DNA from 3 places in the Mesorhizobium sp. LjNodule214 genome. Region 3 is predicted to be linked to each of the others. Evidence: predicted binding sites of a transcription regulator. Region 3 holds the regulator's gene; each other region holds the start of a gene.

Region 1 (4,208 bases), on a different contig from region 3:
GCCTGGTTCGAGAGCGCACGAAAGCGGCGGAATTCCTCCATCGAGCGGGTGACCGCCTCGGGGTCGAGCTTGCCGGTCGAAACGATGCCGCGGCCGAGGCCGGCCAGCATCTTTTCGTTGAACAGCAAGGTCGGCGAGCGTGCCAGCCCTTCATAGACGACAAGACGGATCGAGTTCGAGCCGATGTCGATGATGGACAGCGGTCGGCGATCCTGGAGCCGGCCCTGGGATGTAGAAATCATCCGCTGGTCGCTGCGTTCTTCTTGCGGCGCTTGAACTGTGCGATGCGCTTGGGCGCGTGCGACTTCAGCGCATCACCCCGTCCGGAAAGGCTCGGATTGGTCATGAAGTATTCCTGCGCGTTGAACGGTTCCTCGCCCTCCTCCAGCACGACGCGCCGGGAGGTTCCGTCAGCCAATACGTCGAAACTTTGCTGGTTGTCCATGATGTTGCCCAGCATGATCTGGCCAAGCACCTGTTCATGCACAGTTGGATTGGTAATCGGCACCATGGTCTCGACGCGGCGGTCGAGATTGCGCGGCATCAGGTCGGCGGACGAGATGTAGACGACCGCCCCGTCCGAGGGCAGACCATGGCCGTTGCCGAAGCAGTAGATGCGGCTGTGTTCGAGGAAGCGGCCGACGATCGACTTCACCCTGATGTTCTCGGAAAGGCCGGGCACCTGCGGCCGCAGGCAGCAGATGCCGCGCACGACGAGATCGATCTCCACGCCGGCACGGCTGGCATCGTAGAGCGCGTCGATGATGATCGGGTCGACGAGCGAATTCATCTTCATCCAGATGCGGGCCGGACGGCCCTCCAGCGCATGCTGAACCTCGTCCGAGATGTGTTTCAAGATGCGCTTGCGCAGCGTGAAGGGCGAGATCGCCAGCCGCATCTCCTCGGCGGGCTCGGCATAGCCGGTGATGAAATTGAACAGCTGGGCGACATCGCGGGCGATCGTCGGGTCGGTGGTGAAGAAGGACAGGTCGGTGTAGATGCGCGCGGTGACCGGATGGTAGTTGCCGGTGCCGAGATGCACATAGTTGCGCAGCTTGCCGTCCTCGCGCCGCACCACCAGCGACATCTTGGCGTGGGTCTTCAGCTCGAGGAAGCCGAACACCACCTGGACGCCGGCGCGCTCCAGGTCGCGGGCCCAGCGGATATTGGCTTCCTCGTCGAAGCGTGCCTTGAGCTCGACAAGTGCGGTCACCGACTTGCCGGCCTCGGCCGCGTCGACCAGCGCGCGCACGATCGGGCTGTCGTTCGAGGTGCGGTAGAGCGTCTGCTTGATCGCCACCACTTCCGGGTCGGCCATCGCCTGGCGCAGGAACTGCACCACCACGTCGAAGGATTCGTAAGGGTGGTGGACGACGATGTCCTTCTCGCGGATGGCGGCGAAACAGTCGCCGCCATGTTCGCGGATGCGCTCGGGAAAGCGCGGATTGTAGGGCGTGAATTTGAGGTCGTCGCGGGCGACGGCGACGATCTCGGAAATCTGGCTGAGCGCCAGCGGACCCGTCAAGACGCTGATGCGGCTCGACGAGACGCCAAGCTCGCCGGCGACGAAGTCGCGCAGCGCCGGCGGCATCAGCATGTCGAACTCGATGCGGATGACCGAGCCGCGGCGGCGGCGCTTCAGCGCGGTCTCGAACAGGCGCACCAGATCCTCGGATTCCTCCTCAACCTCGATATCGCTGTCACGAATGATGCGGAACGTGCCGGAGCCCTTGACCTCGTAGCCGGGGAACAGCTTGCCGATATAGAGGCCGACCGCCTCTTCCAGCGGAATGAAACGGACATGGTTCTTGCGGTCCGGCAGGCGGATGAAGCGCTTCAGCGCCACCGGCAGGCGCAGCAGCGCGCTCATCTCCTCGCCATTCTTGCGGTGGCGCAATTGCAGCGCCATCGAGAAGCCGAGGTTGGGGATAAACGGGAACGGGTGCGCCGGGTCGATCGATAGCGGGGTGAGCACCGGAAACACCTGGTCCTGGAAATGCTCTTCCAGCCAGGTCTTCTCGTCCTTGGTCAGGGCGTCGCGAGTGATGCTTTCGATGCCTTCCTTGTTGAGCAAAAGCATCAGCGCCGAAAGGCTCTTCTGCTGGTCCTCCTGCAGGCGCTCGACCTCGCGCAGCAGCTGTTCGAGCTGCTGCTCCGGTGTGCGGCCGTCCGGGCTCTTCAGCGCGATGCCCTCGCGCACCTGGCCGGCGAGGCCGGCGACGCGGACCATGAAGAACTCGTCGAGATTGGCGGCCGAGATCGACAGGAAGCGAACCCGCTCGAGCAGCGGGTGATGCGCATTCAACGATTCCTCGAGAACGCGCCGATTGAACTGCAGCCAGGAGAACTCGCGGTTGACGAAACGGTCCGGGTTGCCGCCCTGGGGGCTGGCCTTTTCCACGGTGGTGAATTCGCTCTGCACCGGCTTCAGTTCGTTCATGGTTCCTGCTCTTCCCGTGCCACGTTGTTTTAGTCGCATTTGTGCGACGCCAAGCGATTCCGCTTGGCTGCAAAAGGCTCAAGCCGGTTAACCGGCTTAACTTATCCTCTGACAGGCTTTTACGACAGTTTCATTTCATCGACCTTGCAAACAGGCGGGTTATGATCCAGATGCAGACGAGACCGAGTTAAGGAGACGACGATGGCAGGCGGTTCCATTCCCCATTTCCAGAACGATGCGGGCCATTCGGCGATCGACATCGGGGTCCGGGAATTCATGTGCACCGGCGCCAATCCGCCTTTCGACCATCCGCATGTGTTCCTCGACATGGGCGACGACACTGAAAAAGTCTGCCCCTATTGCTCGACGCTCTACCGCTATTCGCCGAAGCTGAAGGCAACGGAAACGCAGCCCGCCGGCTGCTTCTATATCGACCAGGCTGCCTGATTCCCTCGCCGCCATGAGTGACACGCGGTCCCGGCAAATTGTCATCGCCGGGGCTGGCATCGCCGGGCTGACCGCAGCCCTTGCCTTTGCCGCACGCGGCTATCCGGTAAAGCTGTTCGAACAGGCCAGACAGCTCGAAGCGACCGGCGCCGGCATCCAGCTTTCCCCCAACGCAACACGCATCCTGCGCCAGCTTGGCGTGCTCGACCGGCTCTCGCCACACGCGGTGCGGCCGGAAGCGGTCGTGCTGAAGGATGCCGCGACGCTCAGCGAACTTGCCCGCGTGCCGCTCGGGCAGGCAGCCGAGAGCCGCTGGGGCGCGCCCTATCTCGTCGCTCATCGCGCCGACCTGCAGGCCGCGCTGACGGCGCAGGTGGCGGAGCGGCCGGGGATCGATCTCGTCACCGGCGCCCGCGTCAGCAGCGTCGCCACCGGACCGCACGGCATCGCCGTGACGGCCGAAGCCGACGGCAAGACCGTCGAAGTCGAAGGATCGCTGTTGGTCGGCGCCGACGGCGTCTGGTCGCGGGTCCGGGAGCGGTTCTCTGACCAAAGGGCAATTTCCGGCAAAAGCCGTTTTTCGGGCGAGCTGGCCTGGCGTACCACGGTTCCAGCCGACTGTGCCGCCGGCAAGGCTTTTGCCGCCGTCGGCGTCGTGAACGCAGTCACCACCTTCCTGCATCCCGGTTTCCACATGGTCGCGTATCCGGTCAGCCGGGGTACTGCCTTCAACCTCGCCGCCTTCACCAAAGGCGAGCGCATCGCCGAGGCGTGGTCGGGCCATGCCGATACCAGCATCCTCACCGAGGCCATGCGCGGCACCGCGCCTGCACTTGCCCGCCTGGCCGAGGAAGCCAGCCCGTGGATGGCCTGGCCGATCCATACGGTCGACCCGAAGCAGCCCTGGACGACGCCGGGCGGCATCGCGCTGATCGGCGACGCCGCGCATGCGATGACGCCCTTCGCGGCACAGGGCGCGGCGATGGCGATCGAAGACGCAGCGACACTTGCCGACGTCATTGCCGCCTCCCCTGCCGACCTGGCCGGAAGTCTTCAAATCTGGGAAAATTTGCGACGGCCGCGTGTCGCCAAGGCCGCACGTCGCGGCGCCGTCAACCGCCTTGCCTGGCATGCTGCAGGTCCGGTGGCGTTGGCGCGCAACCTGTTCCTGAAGATGCGGGCGCCGGAGAAGCTCGCGGCGGATTTGGACTGGCTTTATGGGTGGCGGGCTGACGAAACGTGAAACCCGCGACAGGCCGGCGAGCGAAACCCTCAGCTCTCAGTTGTAAAGCCGCATCGACAGGCTGAGCGTGGCTGGCAG
Region 2 (4,208 bases), 660 kb from region 3:
AAAGTATCGAAAAAACTAGCTCTCCACCGTCACCACAGGAGAGCAACCATGAAGACCCTCATCACTTCGATACTCCTCGCCATTGTCGGTACCACGGCGGTGCCCGCTGCCCAGGCCGGCGAGATCTGGCGCGCTTCCGGCTTCGAGCAGCCCGAGTCGACCCTCTTCGACGCCGCCAACAAGCGCATCATCGTCTCCAACATCGTCGGCAATCCCGGCGAGGCCGACGGCAACGGTTATCTGTCGGTGCTGTCGCTTGACGGCAAGATCGTCACCCGGCACTGGACCGACGGCATGGACGCGCCCAAGGGCATGGCGATTTCGGGCGACAAGCTTTACGTCGCCGACATCACCAAGGTCCGCGTCGTCGACCTCGCCAGCGGCAAACTGGTTTCAAGTATCGGCGTTCCGAACGCGGTCTTCCTCAACGACATGACCGCCGACGCTTCGGGCAAGGTCTATGTCACCGACATGCTGGCCGACACGATCTATCGCATCGACGGCGACAAACCGGAGCTGTTCGTCAAGGACGCCGTACTTGCCTCGCCCAATGGCGTCTTCGCCGACGGCAACAGGCTGATTGTCGCCTCCTGGGGCAAGGGCATCAAACCCGATTTCAGCACCGCCGAGCCCGGCGGCCTGCTGTCGGTCGATCTCGCCACCAAGGCGGTCACGCTGCTGCCTGGTGCCCAAAAATTCGCCGACCTCGACGGCGTCATTGCCATCGGCGACGGCATCTATGCCACCGCCTACATGACCGGCACGCTCTACCGCTACTACGCGGGTGGTGCGCCGGAGGTGGTGGCGACCTTCAAGCTGGGCAGCGCCGACATCGGCACCGACGGCAAATCGACCATCTACGTGCCTCTGATGAATGAGGGCGAGGTGGCGGCGCTGAGCCTCGACTAAGGGAGGCAGCCGGCCGAATCCGTTTTCGACCGGCCGGCTCAGGCTGCAGATACTGGCCCCTTCAATTGCGAGCCTTCTTCTTCAGCGCCGCCTCGACCGTCGGCACGGTGCTGGACCGCATCGCCGACCAGCGCAAAAACTTCATCCTCGATTGCTCGGCGGTGCCATTCTTCGATTCGACGGCGGCCAATGTCGCCCGAGATCCGGTAGACGACGGTGTCGGCATCGCTGGCCTCGCTGGAACATAGGTGAATGGTCGGAAGCGAAACCCCGGCGCGCTCGGCTAGCGTCTTCTGATCGATTCCGGCCAGCCAGAACCCTTGTCTGAGTCTGCAGTATCAATGGACAATATAAGGGTCATGTTGTTTCAAACATCATCATGAACGGATCAAACATGGTCAATCACTGTCGGCCACCGCTTTGCGCCGCTGCAGCACGCGCGCCACCAGCCAGCACAGCATGGCCCATGCGAAGCCGGCGCACCAGCCGGCCAGCACGTCGGAGGGCCAGTGGACGCCGAGATAGACGCGGCTGATACCGACCAGCACGGTGGTCAGCACCGCCAAGCAAAGCACGAAAATCTTGGTCGTCCGCCCATGCAGGAAGCGCGCCGCCAGCGAGCCGAGCGTCAGATAGGTCACCGCCGACAGCATGGCGTGGCCGCTCGGGAACGAGAACGACGTCTCATTGACGAGATGCGAGACGAGATCCGGCCGCGGTCGGTCGATACCGGCCTTCAGCAGGCTCGACAGCACCTGGCCGCCGGCCACGGCGACAAAGATCAGCAGGGCCGTTGCCGGCCTGCGGATCATCAAGAGATAGACGATCACCGCCGTTACGATCAGCACCAGCACGCTGCCGCTGCCGAGGCTGGTGATATCGCGCATCGCCCCCTCCAGCCAGGGCGGCCCGATTGGGCTGTCGGGTTGGCCCGCCTTGCGGAAGGCAAGCAGGATTTCGGTGTCGAAGGCATGCGGCGTGCTCGCCCGCGCCACCTCCATCAATTCCTCGAACCCCCACAGCCCGCCGGCGATCACCAGGCCGGCCAGCAGGACCGGGAATTCGATACGGTTGAGCAGCGTGCGAGCGAAGGTCTTCATGGGGTCTCGCTAGAGGCGCGGTTGCAGATAGGGCCCGAGCATGATCAGCGCCACCGCCGCGACCGCCAGCGCGATGCCCGTCGCCTGCAGCGCGTTGACGCGCTCGCCGAAGAACACCAGCGCCACGACATTGACCGATACCAGCTGGATCACCGCCGACAGGCTGAACGACACCGACATGCCGAATTCGCGGATCAATCTGAGCATGATAAGATTGCCCAGCGAATAGAGCGCCAGCGTCACCACGATCTTGCCCAGGCTTGGCGCCAGCCCCCATTGCTTGGCCGCCGTTGCCGCCAAGAGGAAGATCACGGTCGAAATGCCGAGCTGAAGTAATCCGGAAAGACTCACTTTTTGCCCCTGAGTGACGTTTGTGGCAGCCCTTGTTTCCGAAGCGTGCCGGGACGTCAAGCAACGTCCATCGCACCAAGGTCCAGCTCGTGATTGAAACCGGCTTACAATGTCACGAAAGTGTGATCAGTCGACTGTAAGGGTCGAACAGGTACCCATGCTCCAGCCACTCCAAAAAGCCAGAGGCAAGCCCCCATGACTGAACATCGCTCGACCGACGCCCGTTTCCGCACCAGCCTGCTCGAGGAAAATGACGGCCCGGCCATCAATCCCACCGACAACCGCACCATGGGCGAGATCATCGCCTCGCGCTTTTCGCGCCGCGGTTTTCTGAAAGGCTCGCTCGCCGTCTCGGCCATCGCCGCCACCGTCAGCCCGCTGGCATTGGTCAGTGCCGACAACGCCCGTGCCGCCGAAGGTTCCGCCTTCAGCTTCGACGAGCTCGAGGCCGGCATCGACGACAAGCATCACGTCGCACCCGGTTACGATGCCGATGTTCTGTTGCGCTGGGGCGATCCGCTGTTTGCCGATTCGCCTGAATTCGACCCGACGAAACAGTCGGCCGAGGCCCAGTTGAAACAGTTCGGCTACAACAACGACTATGTCGGCTACATTCCGATCGACGGCTCGGCCGAGCACGGCCTGCTGGTCGTCAACCACGAATACACCAACTCGCATCTGATGTTTCCGGGCATCGTGAAAATCGTCGAGAAGGAGGGCAAGAAGGCGCTCGAAGTCGCACCGCTCAGCAAGGAGCAGGTCGATGTCGAGATGGCAGCACACGGCGGCACCATCGTCGAGATCCGCAAGGAAGCAGGCAAATGGCAGGTCGTGCGCGACGGCAAGCTCAACCGCCGCATCACCTCCAACACCGAAATGGCACTGTCCGGCCCTGCCGCCGGCCATGACCGCCTCAAGACCAGCGCCGATCCGTCTGGCACCAAGGTCATCGGCACCTTCAACAATTGTGCCGGCGGCGTCACGCCTTGGGGCACCTATGTCATGGCCGAGGAGAACATCCACGGCTATTTCTCCGGCGAACTGCCGGCCGACCACAAGGAAGCCGCCAACTACAAGCGCCTCGGCATTCCCGAAGGTGCCTATGAGTGGGGCGCGCACTACGACCGTTTCGACCTCGCCAAGGAACCGAATGAGGCCAATCGCTTTGGCTGGATCGTCGAGGTCGACGTCAACGATCCCACTTCGACGCCGAGGAAGCGCACCGCAATGGGTCGCTTCAAGCATGAGGGCGCTGAATCGATCGTCGCCAAGGATGGCCGTGTCGTCTTCTACCTCGGTGACGACGAGCGCTTCGACTATGTCTACAAATTCGTCACCAAGGGCACGTTCAACCCGAACGACCGCGCCGCCAACATGAACCTGCTCGACGACGGCACGCTGCATGTCGCCAAGTTTGCCGAGGACGGCTCGGTCGAATGGCTGCCGATCGTCTTCGGCCAGGGCCCGTTGACTCCCGAAAACGGTTTTGCCGATCAGGCCGACGTCCTGATCGAAACGCGCCGCGCCGCCGACCTGCTCGGCGCTACCAAGATGGACCGCCCCGAGGACATCCAGCCCAATGCTGGCAACGGCAAGGTCTATGTCATGCTGACCAACAATTCGAAGCGCAAGGCCGAGCAGGTCGACGCCGCCAATCCGCGCGCCGAGAATGCCTTCGGCCACATCATCGAGATCGTCGAGGACGGCGGCGACTTCACCGCAACCAAGGGCAAGTGGGAAGTGCTGCTGAAGTGCGGCGATCCCTCGGTGGCCGAAGTCGGCGCCACCTTCTCGACGGCCACGACAGCCAATGGCTGGTTCGGCATGCCGGACAATTGCGCCGTCGAT
Region 3 (4,208 bases):
GGCGATGGTGATTTCGGCCGTGCGCCGGGCCGGCCAGCCGTCACGGACCGAGATCGCCGCGACTACCGGCCTCAGCCATTCGACCATTTCGGCGATCTCGTCAGACCTGATCCAGGAAGGCATCCTCACTGAGAGCAAGCCGAGCGAGACGGCTTCACTGAAGCGCGGCCGGCCGCAGGTCGGCCTCGGCCTCAATCCGGAAGCCACGGCGGTGATGACCGTGGTGCTGTCGCTGAACTTCCTCTCCGTCGCCGTCATCGATTATGCCGGACAGGTCATTGCCGAGGAACAGCGCCGCCTCGACACGCTGACCATGCCGCGCGACGAGCTGATCGGCGAATGCACGGCAATAGTCCGGCGCCGGTTCGAGGATCCGGACCTCGATGTGCGCAGCGTCGCCCGCATCGCGATGGGCATCCAGGGCATCACCGACACCCATGCCCGCGCCATGCTGTGGTCGCCGATCACGTCGCTGACCGACATCCCCTTTGCCGACATTCTGGAAGGCGAATTCGGCATTCCCGCCACCATGGAAAACGACTGCAACATGATGGCGGTGGCGCTGCAATGGCGCGATCCCGACCGCTACCGCGACGATTTCATCGCCATCCTGCTCTCGCACGGCATCGGCATGGGGCTGGTGCTGAAGGGCGAACTGTTCACCGGCACTCATTCGTCCGGCGGCGAGTTCGGCCACATGATCCACCGGCCGGGCGGTGCGCTCTGCCGCTGCGGACGGCGCGGCTGCGTCGAGGCCTATGCCGGCAACTATGCCATCTGGCGCAACGCCAGGATGATGAGCGAGGATGCCGAACCGGTCGATGTCGGCGATGCCGACATGCGCGCGCTCGCCGCGCGGGCGCGCGAGACCGACGGCCCGGAGCGCGAAGCCTATCGCAAGGCCGGCGAGGCGCTCGGCTTCGGCCTTGGCAGCCTGTTCGCACTGATCGACCCGGCACCGGTCGCCATGGTCGGCGTCGGCGCCGCCGCCTTCGATCTGATCGAACCGGCGCTGCGCGAGGCGATTGCCCAGACTGCCGGCGGCCAGCACTCGAAATCGATCTCCTTCGACACCGAGCCGAATGAGTTGCCGCTGATCCGCGAGGGCTGCGCCATGCGCGCGCTCGGCTTCGTCGACCAGGAGATTTTTGCGCCGGGCGTCCAGCAGCGAACGGTCGCCGGCAAGAGCGTTGCCTGAAACGTCAGACCCCAATCGTGAGCGTCTATGATGAAGAGCTACCGTAACCGGCATGGCGTGACATATTACCTGCCGGACTTCGGCCCGCCAGTCCGTTGGCTTTCTTGCGCCGATGTCTCGTCCCGTGAAACTGATCTTCCCGTCGTGTCCTACTTCGAATGCGACGCCGGAAATCTTGGCTGTCGGGCAATGCACATTTACGCAGATGGTCGCGTGCTCCTCGCCTATCCCGGCGGCCTCGACGGCGATCACTTGCCCGAAGGGGAGCTGCCGCCGGTGGGAGAGGTCGACGACCCAGATGGCGCGCAAACCCGCGAGACCACCAAACCCGAGTTCGATGCTCTGTGGGCTGTACTGTCTCGCTTAGAAAGTAGCGCGTGAATCCCGATCTGTCGGGATGGAAGGGTCCTAATCTTCCCGGATCGCGTAGCCTGCGCCGCGGATGGTGCGGATGACGTCGGGCATGCGGCCATTGTTGACCGCCTTGCGCAGCCGGCCGACATGCACGTCGACCGTGCGCTCGTCGATATAAATCGTCTCGCCCCAGACATTGTCGAGCAACTGGCTGCGCGAAAACACCCGGCCCGGATGCCGCATCATGAATTCGAGCAGCCGGAACTCGGTCGGCCCGAGCCTGATCTCGCTCTTCTTGCGGTAGACCCGGTGCGACTCGCGGTCGAGCACTATGTCGCCGACCTTGAGCATGCTGGACAGCACTTCCGGCTTGGCGCGGCGCAGCAGCGCCTTGACCCTGGCCATGAATTCCGGCGTCGAGAACGGCTTGACCAGATAGTCGTCGGCGCCGGTGGAGAGGCCCCGCACGCGGTCGCTCTCTTCGCCACGCGCCGTCAGCATGATGATCGGCAGCCGCTCGGTCTCGGGCCGCATCCTCAGGCGCCGGCAAAGCTCGATGCCGGAAACCGCCGGCACCATCCAGTCGAGCACCAGAAGATCGGGCACATTCTCCTGTAGGCGGATCTCGGCCTCGTCGCCGCGCGTCACCACCTCGACCTGGTAGCCTTCGGATTCCAGATTGTAGCGGAGCAGCACCCCCAGCGGCTCCTCGTCCTCCACCACCATGATGCGTGGCGCGATCATCGGTCGGTTACCCCTGTCATGCCGCCGGTGCGGACATCGCCGTCTCGTCCTGTTTGGGACGATTGGCGGGCAATTGCGAGCCGGTCAGAACGTAGTAGGCGTTCTCGGCAATGTTGGTGACATGGTCGCCGATGCGCTCCAGATTCTTGGCGCAAAACAGCAGATGCGTGCAGGCCGTGATGTTGCGCGGATCCTCCATCATGTAGGTCAGCAGCTCGCGGAACACCGACGTGTACTTGACGTCGATGCGCTCGTCGTCGTTCCGAAGCTTGGCGAGTGCCGCAGCGTCGGCGGCGGCGTATTGCTCGATCACCCCTTGCACCTGGACCAGCACCAGCTGCGCCATCACATCGATGGTGTGCGAGAGGTCGCGCGGCGTGACGCTGAGGCCGACGGTGCCGACGCGCTTGGCGATGTTCTTGGCAAGGTCGCCGATGCGTTCGAGATCGCCGGCCATGCGGATCGAACCGACCACAGCGCGCAGATCGTTGGCCATCGGCTGGCGCTTGGCGATCAGCGTGATGGCGCGGTCGTCCAGCTCGCGCTGGCGCGCATCCATGATGGCGTCGTCTGAGACGACGCGCTGCGCCAGCGCATTGTCCGATGTCAGCAATGCACGGGTTGCCCCGCCGACCATCGAGCCGGCCAGTTCGCCCATGTCGGAGATCAGCTTACTGATCGCCCCGAGATCCTCGTCGAAAGAGGCGACGGTATGATGTTCACCCATGATCCTGTCCTCGTGCCTGAAAGTTGCCGCCGGACCGCTCAGCCGAACCGGCCGGTGATGTAGTCCTGCGTGCGCTTGTCGTCGGGGTTGGTGAACATCTTGTCGGTGGCGCCCTCCTCGACCAGATAGCCGAGGTGGAACATGGCCGTGCGCTGCGACACGCGCGCCGCCTGCTGCATCGAGTGCGTGACGATGACGATCGTGTAATTCTGGCGCAGCTCGTCGATCAGCTCCTCGACGCGAGCCGTGGCGATCGGGTCGAGCGCCGAGCAGGGCTCGTCCATCAGGATCACTTCCGGCGACACGGCGATGGCACGCGCGATGCACAGGCGCTGCTGCTGGCCGCCGGAAAGGCCGGTGCCGGGCTCTTGCAGGCGATCCTTCACCTCGTTCCAGATCGCCGCCTTCTTCAGGCTCGATTCGACGATCTGGTCCATGTCGGCCTTGCGCTTGGCCAGCCCGTGGATGCGCGGGCCGTAGGCGACGTTCTCGTAGATCGACTTCGGGAACGGGTTGGGCTTCTGGAACACCATGCCGACGCGGGCCCTGAGTTCGACGACATCGATGTTCTTGTCGTAGATGTCCTCTTCGTCCAGCGTGATCTTGCCGGTCACCCGCGCCGAGTCGATGGTGTCGTTCATGCGGTTGAGGCAGCGCAGGAAGGTCGACTTGCCGCAGCCGGAAGGGCCGATCAGCGCCGTCACCTGGTTGAGGCGGACGTCGAGATTAACGTCGAACAGCGCCTGCTTGTCGCCATAGAACACGCCGACCTTGTCGCCGCGCATCTTGATCACTTCGTTCGACTTGGCGTTCATCTTGTCGCCCACTGCGTTTTCGAGGGACTGTTCGGTCATGATGTTCATACCAGATGCCTTCTTTTACCAGCGCCGTTCGAAGCGGCGCCGCAGCACGATCGCTGTGATGTTCATGGCCATGAGGAAGACGAGCAGGATGATGATGGCGCCCGACATGCGCTCGACGAAGGCGCGTTCGGCCTCGTTGGCCCACATGTAGATCTGCACCGGCAGCGCCGTCGCCGGATCGAAAGGCGTCTTCGGATAGTCGGCGACGAAGGCGACCATGCCGATCAGCAGCAGCGGCGCGGTCTCGCCCAGCGCACGCGCCAGCCCGATGATGGTGCCAGTGAGGATGCCGGGGGCGGCGAGCGGCAGGATATGCTGGAAC

Evidence for each region. The regulator PhoB, encoded in region 3, activates phosphate uptake and scavenging genes when phosphate is short. The targets are predictions, from matches to a motif close to TGTCATNNANCTGTCAT.
Region 1: a site for PhoB is predicted at 2,562-2,578, ahead of ACSQ3Z_RS26990 (RNA degradosome polyphosphate kinase). Genes of this name have one in related genera too.
Region 2: a site for PhoB is predicted at 2,471-2,487, ahead of ACSQ3Z_RS03920 (PhoX family protein). Genes of this name have one in related genera too.

The regions. Positions count from the first base shown of each region.
Region 1 covers NZ_CAXUPE020000003.1:357,601-361,808, reverse strand. The annotation lists gene ppx (exopolyphosphatase) at 1-242, opposite strand, end outside; gene ACSQ3Z_RS26990 (RNA degradosome polyphosphate kinase) at 239-2,440, opposite strand; gene ACSQ3Z_RS26985 (zinc-finger domain-containing protein) at 2,642-2,887, shown strand; gene ACSQ3Z_RS26980 (FAD-dependent monooxygenase) at 2,901-4,130, shown strand; gene ACSQ3Z_RS26975 (TIGR02117 family protein) at 4,167-4,208, opposite strand, start outside.
Region 2 covers NZ_CAXUPE020000001.1:802,223-806,430, forward strand. The annotation lists gene ACSQ3Z_RS03900 (SMP-30/gluconolactonase/LRE family protein) at 49-909, shown strand; partial or broken gene ACSQ3Z_RS03905 (STAS domain-containing protein) at 984-1,103, shown strand; gene ACSQ3Z_RS03910 (phosphatase PAP2 family protein) at 1,308-2,009, opposite strand; gene ACSQ3Z_RS03915 (hypothetical protein) at 2,019-2,360, opposite strand; gene ACSQ3Z_RS03920 (PhoX family protein) at 2,556-4,208, shown strand, end outside.
Region 3 covers NZ_CAXUPE020000001.1:142,207-146,414, forward strand. The annotation lists gene ACSQ3Z_RS00615 (ROK family protein) at 1-1,198, shown strand, start outside; gene ACSQ3Z_RS00620 (hypothetical protein) at 1,226-1,579, shown strand; gene phoB (phosphate regulon transcriptional regulator PhoB) at 1,607-2,296, opposite strand; gene phoU (phosphate signaling complex protein PhoU) at 2,313-3,023, opposite strand; gene pstB (phosphate ABC transporter ATP-binding protein PstB) at 3,062-3,886, opposite strand; gene pstA (phosphate ABC transporter permease PstA) at 3,902-4,208, opposite strand, start outside.